2 regions of the Paenibacillus sp. ALE3 genome follow, and region 1 is predicted to be linked to the other one. Evidence: riboswitches for the same ligand, from Rfam matches in the RefSeq annotation. Region 1 holds a riboswitch; the other holds the start of a gene.
The links. A riboswitch is a leader RNA that binds a small molecule or an ion and turns the genes downstream of it on or off. The one in region 1 is predicted to bind glycine.

Region 1 (4,365 bases):
ATTGACAAGCGGCAGTAGCCCTGCGTTTACGAGGAACTGTACCCCTGTCGACAACACTTGACTGATGGTTTGCACGACCGGGCCGATCGCAACATGCGCTAGTAATGCTAGAATGGCACCGATAATCCCAGCCGAGAAATTATTGACCAGCATTTCAAAACCTGATTTGACTTTGCCCTCAATGGCCTTATCGAACTTCTTCAATATCCATGCAGCCAGCGGACCAGCTACCATCGCGCCCAGGAACATCGGGATATCGGCCCCCACAATGACCCCCATCGTCATAATGGCACCGATCACACCTCCACGCTGTCCGTGAATCATCGTGCCTCCCGTGTAACCGATCAGCAGTGGCAGCAAATAATTTTTCATCGGATCAACCAGTTGTGCAAAACCCTCATTCGGGAACCACCCGGTCGGAATAAAAAGGGCCGTAATTAATCCCCATGCGATAAAGGCTCCCATATTGGGCATAACCATACCGCTGAGAAAGCGGCCAAAACGCTGTACGGCGACACGAGCGCCACCGTTTGAACTGGACTTTGTGTCCACTGTGCTCATATTCATATCCTCCTTGTGAGTAAATAGCATCACTACCTTTTCTTAAAATTCATACTAAATGACAGCGCTATCTTCATCAACGAAATGAAAACGTACTTTCGTCATGAACGTTGATGACAACATTTAAATTTAAAGTAACGACAAGGCATTATACCTGCATAATTCTTCTTAATATGGCCGATAACAATAGAAATTAGTCGAAAAAACACTGTTGTAAATCTACACAATTTTATAGTGATGCTCTCTTCTAAGTCTGAGCAAACAACGTAAATACGTCTTCTAAAAGACAACAAAAAAATAGCCGCTATGTCAGGTCATAGCGACTATTTTATACAAAAACTGAGCGGACTAACGATGCTCTTATTTAATTCAATATCCATATAAAAAATCAGAATAAAGCGCTATTATTTCATGCTGTATTGCTCATTATTGCTCATCTGAAATCAACTGCTCGTACTGCTCCGCAGACAGCAACTTGCCCAGAGCTTCCTCGACATCATTGCTCATCTCTACTTCGATCATCCAACCCTCTTCATAGGGTGATTCATTCACCAACTCAGGTGTACTTTCCAGAGCTTCATTTACTTTCAAAACGGTTCCCGTCACCGGAGCAAAAAGATCGGATACGGTCTTCACCGATTCAATTGTACCAATCCCCGTCCCCTGTCCAATCGTTGTTCCCGCCCCAGGTAATTCCACAAAAACAATATCACCCAGTTGATGCTGTGCAAAGTCTGTAATGCCGATCCGCAACGTCCCATCCACTGTGCGCTGAACCCACTCATGTTCGTCTGTATACCAAAGTTGCTGTTTCACTTCACTCATCCTGCTTCGCCTCACTTCCACATGAATAAAATGCTTTTGATCACCTGTATTAGACAAGTTAAGATTATGACAACAAGAACATCCATGTCAATAATACTAACAAAAATACTCCATACCAACTCATATAGCGCAGTCTATAAAAAAATGATAACTTGTAACAAACGCTTACATATTCTTATTTATACAATAAATGTTTTTTAGGTTGTTTTATATGACATTTTTATTGACATTTTAAATGGATTTGCGTATTAATGGGTTATAGTAATTGCTTTTGAAAACACCTCGACAACTGCAAACGCGGATGAACGCGGAGGGAGAGACTACCAAAAAAGATTCGCATAGCTGTTGTCGCTTGTGAGACAGTTGTACACGCGAATCGGGTCAAGTTGTTATCTGCAAAACCGGGTAACATACCGTTGATCCAAAAGGTAGCGCCGAAGGAGTAAACTTGCATTGCAGGTGAATCTCTCAGGCAAAAGGACCTCTGCCGGACGCATCTCTGGAGAGCATCCGTGAAAAGAGCGGATCACCCAAGGGGAAACCTGGTTCACACCGGGGTAACTTTCTGGTATCAAGGACAGAGCTGAAAGAAGAGTATGGACTGCCGTCTATACGTTTCTTTTAGCCTGTCTTTTTTGTTTAGCCGATTACACTGGATAGGAGTGAAAAAATGTCTAATTTGCGAAGAACACCACTATATTCGTCCTACGGGACGCAGCCCGGGGTTCGTTGTATTGACTTTGGCGGGTGGGAACTCCCCGTTCAGTTTAGCGGCATTCAAAAGGAGCATGAGGCCGTCCGACAACGTGCAGGTTTATTCGATGTATCGCATATGGGCGAGTTCTTGGTTGAAGGCAAAGAAGCTGAGGCTTTTTTGCAACAGGTAACTACGAATGATGTCAGTCAGTTGGAACCGGGCCAAGCACAATATTCACTCCTGTGTTACCCCGATGGAGGCGTAGTGGATGACTTGCTTGTATATTGCAAAGGACCAGAGCGCTACATGCTCGTTGTGAATGCCTCCAACATCGACAAAGATTGGGATTGGCTCATTCGCCACATACCTGCATCGGTTCATCTGGAGAATGTGTCTGATGCGATAGCATTGCTGGCATTACAAGGACCGGAAGCTGCACGTATTGCCGCAGCTGTGACAGATGCAGATATTACGAATCTGGCTTCTTTCCGATTCCATGAGAACGTGCAATTGTTCGGAGCAAAAGCACTTGTCTCGCGAACTGGATATACCGGCGAAGACGGTTTTGAATTTTATATCCCTGCTGAGGAAGCACCCGCCGTGTGGGATGGTTTACTTCGTTGCGGTGAATCGAATGGGCTGATTCCCGCTGGACTTGGTGCTCGCGATACGCTGCGCTTCGAGGCACGGCTCCCGTTGTACGGACAGGAGTTATCTGCCACAATTTCACCGCTTGAGGCTGGTTTAGGTTTCTTCGTCAAGTTGAACAAAGGAGATTTTATCGGCAGGGAAGCACTGCAACGTCAAAAAGAACAAGGAATTCCTCGCAAGTTGATCGGGCTGGAAATGATTGACCGCGGTATCCCGCGCGCTCATTATCCGGTGTTCGCTGAAGGTCAACGCATCGGTGAGGTCACAACGGGTACTCAATCGCCCACCTTGAAGCGTAATCTGGGGCTGGCCCTGGTGGACAGTCGTTTTAGCACCCTATCGACACCGCTGGAGGTCGAAATTCGTGGTAAACGCCTGCGTGCGGAAGTGGTCCCAGCCCCCTTTTATAAACGGCTACGCTGATCTTAATCCTCTTCATTCTAAACAAGCGATCATGTCAGATATAAAATTCTGGATTTTCCAATTAAGACTATGTATTAGCTAATTTACTATCTAAATTTTGCTTTTCGAAAGGAGCCAGAACCTATGAAGCAGCATCGCTATCTCCCCATGACCGAACAAGACCAAACCGAAATGCTGCGTGTGGTGGGCGTATCATCCATTGATGATTTATTCAGTGACATTCCAGAGGCTATTCGATACCAAGGGGAACTTCCTCTTTCCTCTCGGCTCGACGAAAGAGCCTTAACTCGCCACATGGCCGAGCTGGCCGGACGAAACGCCAATACAGATACACATGCCAGCTTTCTTGGTGCAGGTATTTATGATCATCATATTCCATCCGTTATCCAACACATCACCTCACGTTCCGAATTTTACACAGCCTACACCCCCTATCAGCCAGAAGTAAGCCAGGGCGAGCTACAAGCCATTTTTGAATTCCAGTCATATATTTGCGAGTTGACAGGCATGGCAGTAGCTAATGCCAGTATGTACGATGGAGCGACAGCTCTGGCGGAAGCGGGCTCACTGGCCGCCGCAGCCACGCGCCGTAAACAGCTTATTGTATCAAGTTCTGTCCATCCAGAGGCACGCCAGGTATTGGCAGCCTATGCACGCGGATTGGACTTGGACATCGTGGAGATCGGCTGTTCGGACGGCGTAACAGATGTCGATGCGCTTGCCGCGGCCGTATCGGAACAGACGGCGGCTGTCTTGATCCAAAGCCCCAACTTTTTTGGAGCCGTGGAAAATCTGAAGCCGATGGCTGACCTGATCCATGCACACAAGGGGCTTATGGTCGTCAGTGCCAACCCATTGGCACTTGGCTTGCTGGAGGCGCCCGGCAAGCAGGGCGCGGATATTGTTGTAGGAGACGCGCAGCCGTTTGGGATCTCGTCCTCCCTCGGCGGTCCGACCTGCGGTTACTTTGCCGTTTCTCAGGCACATATGCGTCGTATCCCTGGGCGTATCGTAGGCCAAACCACAGACCGTAACGGCAAACGCGGCTTCGTGCTGACCTTGCAAGCGCGGGAACAGCATATCCGCCGCGAAAAGGCCACGTCTAACATTTGCTCCAATCAAGCGTTGCTTGCATTATCTGCATCTGTGTACTTGTCCGTCATGGGGAGACAGGGCATCCAGGAAGTAGCCGAGCTGAATTTGCATAA
Region 2 (4,365 bases), 2.0 Mb from region 1:
GCTGTCAGCGGGTCCTGAAAGATCATGCCAATGCCCGCTCCGCGGATTTTATTCATTTGCCCTGAGGAGAGAGGGATCAGATCCGTGCCTTTAAAAAGAACCTTTCCTTCGACACGTGTTCGCTCCATGTCATGCAGTTGTGGGATCGAAAGCGCCAACGCGCTTTTGCCACAACCGGATTCTCCGACTACAGCCAGCACTTCATTGGGATTGACCGTCAGATCCAGATGGTCGACTGCGGGGTGATATTGATCCTTGATGCGAAAAGATACGGATAATCCCTTAATCTCCAACACGGGTATATTCAATGTGCGCTTCCTCCATTCTCCATGGTCTTGTCCCGCTTATTCTCACCATGTTTGATGTTTAAAACCTCTCATGAACATTACATACCGTTTTTATCGGAATAATTTGAATACATCCTATCACCAGTATATGGATATATCAATTAAGATTATGCTATCAACATCATTTAAAAAATCAATGATCCAGCAGTAGCGCGACTTTCCTGGCACAAAATGTAATCAAATAACCAACCACAGGTTAATTTTCATCACAAAAAAGCCGTTTGATCCCCTACAGAGGATCAAACGGCAAACTAGCACCCAACCACTCACACTGAATTCTTTACGTTTATTACGAAGCCGCTCCATAGGAGCCCGACTTGAACGTTTTTGGATCGTACCATTTGTAGCCTGCTGCTGGAGCAGACCAAGGCTCGGGTTGCGGTTCTGTGGAAGCCGCAGGCTCCTCAAACGGCAGAAGCTTCGTCGGTTGATCCAGCGTTAAACCTGCCACATCGGATAATTTGGTGTAGTCCTGCTTCCACGCAAGCCATTGGACCGTTTGCACCAGGAAGGTGGCATCGTCCACTTCCTTGAAACCATCATATGTCTTTTTCGACTGTCCGTTTTCTTCACGCGCATATTTCGGTGTAGCATCTTCTACAGGGGAAGAATCACCGATAAATGCTGCCTTGCCTTGACCTACCTTGGAGATCGCAGCATAAGGCCCTTCCGCACGGCCTCCACCGTTATAGACACCTTGGTCTACAGCATTACCCCATTTTTTCGTACCTGTAGGGATATAGGCAATTCCTTTGGCTTTGGTAGGATCAATAATAGCCAGCGTAGATCCCGCATGCATGGCAATCGAGCGTACACCCTTGGTAATGCCGAAGGATTGATCTGCGGCTACAATGTCCGTAGCATTCACGTCGCCAAGCGCATTGTAACGGAAACGAACACCAAAGTTGGTCGCCAGCCAATCGGAGCTAGTTAACCCCTGCATCGCCGGTGATGCTGCTTCTTCTGTAGTCATCCCTTTGGCCGGATTAGTATAGGCTCCACGACGGTAGCCATTCATAACCTCAGAGGAATCCCAACGGTTTTTGTTACGGTCCGCATTATAGTGGTCGGAGATGAAGAAAACACTTCCCCCGTTATTCACATATTGCAGCAGGGCAGCCTGCTCGGATGCCTTAAAGGCAACATTCGCTTCACCGATGATGAACACATCATATTGGCGCAGCTTATCATAGGTTATGGCCTGTTCTCCATAAGTAAAAGGAATGGGACGGTTCAGTTGGTCCACTGTAAAACCTACATTACGCAATCCATTGGCAAAGTCGGAGAAGGCGCCTTCAATGACCCAATCTGCTGCCCCAGCCGTCTGTGCGTGCGTATTATCGAACAGCACCTTTTTGCCTTTGCCATCCGGCAGTGTAGTACCGGGTTGACCCGGGTTTCCAGGTTCAGGTTCGCCAGGTTCACCTGGTTCCCCCGGCTCGCTTCCGTTCACCAGTTCAACAGTGCTTGGACTTTTCACTCCACCAAAATTATTGTAGGCGCCAAGTGTACCCGTCACACGGATTTTGCTGCCAATCAGCTCAGGATGGCCTGTTAGCCCAAATTGCCCTCTGTACGCTGATGTCAGCTGTACATCCAATAGATTAGACGTGCTTCGTTCATTGGCCTGGTCGGCAATCAGTACGTTAAAATCATTCGCAAACGGAGAAGAAAAATTAGCCGTTTTCGATCCGGTAGCATGTCCGACGATGTAACCTTCCACCGTCACTGTGCCTCCACTGCCTTGGCGCTGGAGTGCCTCGGCTACTGTCAGTGCTCCCTCCGCTTTGACCTGACCGAATGGAACGAAGATCCCGATCAGCAGCGATACGATCGCTGCCAGATGCAGCACCCCTTTCAAGCGTGAACCTGTGAACCGCAAGCCTTTTACCATACGTCAATATCCCTCCTATAATTCCATAAATGTGCTTGTCCTCTATCAGATTAGCTATCAATCTTCTAATTCCTTCCTGATTTCATCCATAATTATGTAAATTTTAATCTTTTTTATTGGAAACTCGCCTGTTTATGTAAAAATTGAACCCTGCGATTGACACCGAGCACAGCATACATTACGCTAAGAAAGATATGTAGAACGGTATACGCGAATGAAGATGACGGGAGAGTCTGTCCAGGGGCTTACACGCTGGCGGCACCGAAGGAGCAAGACGCCAACACCCGGCTGGCGGATAATCTCTCAGGTCCATGTATCGTCATCTGACGCAACTCTGGAGAGAGCGCAAGCCACCCAAGGGGTAAGGCGGTAAGGACACCGCACGAAACTCTCAGGTAACGAGGACAGAGATAAGGGAAACTTCCTTATCCTGTCCTTTTTTGCGCTCACATTGTACGTCAGCATTAGGAACCGTCATAGCCGCGCAAAAACGCGGAAATACCATATACTATGGTACTAGAACATACAGGGGGCCACACCATGCGTTTCAAAGATGTATTTTCCATTATCGGTCCGGCCATGACCGGACCTTCCAGTTCACACACTGCAGGCGCGGTGCGGCTTGCACGCGTTGCCCGTCACTGGCTCGGGACGCAGCCTGACCGTGCTCGCATGACACTGTACGGCTCCTTCGCCGACACATACAAAGGACACGGTACAGACCTAGCGCTCATCGCAGGACTGCTCAATTACGATACAGACGACCATCGAATTCCAGATGCCGAGCAATGGGCGGAGCAGGCCGGGATGACCGTGGAATTTGCCGTCAGCGGACTACCCGCCCCCCATCCGAACACCGTCCGTTTTGAGCTGTGGAAGGGTGAGGATCAGCGTACACTGCTGGGTTCCTCCATCGGCGGTGGCAGCATCCATGTCCAGCAGCTCAACGAATTCCGAGTCAACCTGACCGGAGAGCTGTCTACGTTGGTGCTTCTTCACTCGGATAAGCCCGGTACATTAGGTGCGGTGACTTCAGCGCTCGGCGCTGCTGACATTAACATTGCCTATATGCACGTGGATCGCAAAGGTCGGGATGGAGAAGCACTTACAGCCATCGAAACGGACAGTCCTCCTACGGCTGAATTAATCGCAAAACTACGATCCTTACCACATATGTACGAAATTAAAACGATTAATTTGAAAAAAGGAGCTGAATCTGATGCGATTTAGCCATCTGCATGAAATCAGCGCTATATGCGCGGAGGAATCCACCACGATTGGCCGCCTGATGATTCAAGAGCAGGTACAAGAGACGAATACAACGGAAGAAGAAATTTTCCGCCAAATGTCTGATTATTATGAAGTCATGAAGGAGGCCGTTCATCGTGGTCAGACGCAAGACACCGTATCCCGCAGTGGATTAACGGGCGGCGACGGCAAGCGCTTAGCCGAATATCTGCGGACAGGGGAAACCTGCTCCGGCGATGCCTCCGCGCTCGCCATGGCTTATGCGCTCTCCGTGTCGGAGGTTAATGCGTCCATGGGGCGCATTGTCGCCACGCCCACTGCAGGTTCATGCGGAGTCATCCCCGGTGTGTTCATTAGTGCGCAGGAGCGGTTCGGCTGGGATGATGAGCATATGGTGCACGGCTTGTTCGCAGCCGGAGCCATTGGCTACGTCATCGCCAACAATTCCTTCATTTCCGGCGCGGAGGGAGGCTGTCAGGCTGAGATTGGTTCAGCCATCGGGATGGCCGCTGGCGCTATGGTCGAGCTACGCGGTGGCACACCTGAGCAGGCCGTTCACGCTGTAGGCCTAGCGCTCAAGAACACGCTCGGCCTGATATGCGACCCCGTCGCCGGACTCGTCGAGATTCCGTGTATCGTGCGCAACGGGCTGGGAGCCGTGACCGCACTTGCCGCAGCGGATATGGCTTTGGCGGGTGTGCGCAGCGCCATTCCGTCTGACGAAGTCATTGACGTGATGCTTGAAGTCGGCAGCGCAATGCCGTCAAAGCACCGCGAGACCGCCAAAGGCGGCTTGGCCCAGACACCGACTGGCAAGCGTTTGACCGAATCCCTTACACGCAACACACTGGCCAAGAAAGATAAGTCGTAGCTTCT

Region 2: another riboswitch for glycine. It lies ahead of sdaAB (L-serine ammonia-lyase, iron-sulfur-dependent subunit beta); the one in region 1 lies ahead of gcvT (glycine cleavage system aminomethyltransferase GcvT).

Annotation. Positions count from the first base shown of each region.
Region 1 is NZ_CM134214.1:1,023,637-1,028,001, reverse strand. Features, by position in the region: gene ACXHJ2_RS04715 (PTS mannitol transporter subunit IICB) at 1-561, opposite strand, end outside; gene gcvH (glycine cleavage system protein GcvH) at 988-1,386, opposite strand; glycine riboswitch at 1,688-1,880, shown strand; glycine riboswitch at 1,881-1,977, shown strand; gene gcvT (glycine cleavage system aminomethyltransferase GcvT) at 2,057-3,157, shown strand; gene gcvPA (aminomethyl-transferring glycine dehydrogenase subunit GcvPA) at 3,281-4,365, shown strand, end outside.
Region 2 is NZ_CM134214.1:4,848,020-4,852,384, forward strand. Features, by position in the region: gene ACXHJ2_RS21720 (ABC transporter ATP-binding protein) at 1-308, opposite strand, end outside; gene ACXHJ2_RS21725 (DUF6359 domain-containing protein) at 637-2,241, opposite strand; glycine riboswitch at 2,456-2,570, shown strand; gene sdaAB (L-serine ammonia-lyase, iron-sulfur-dependent subunit beta) at 2,782-3,471, shown strand; gene sdaAA (L-serine ammonia-lyase, iron-sulfur-dependent, subunit alpha) at 3,461-4,360, shown strand.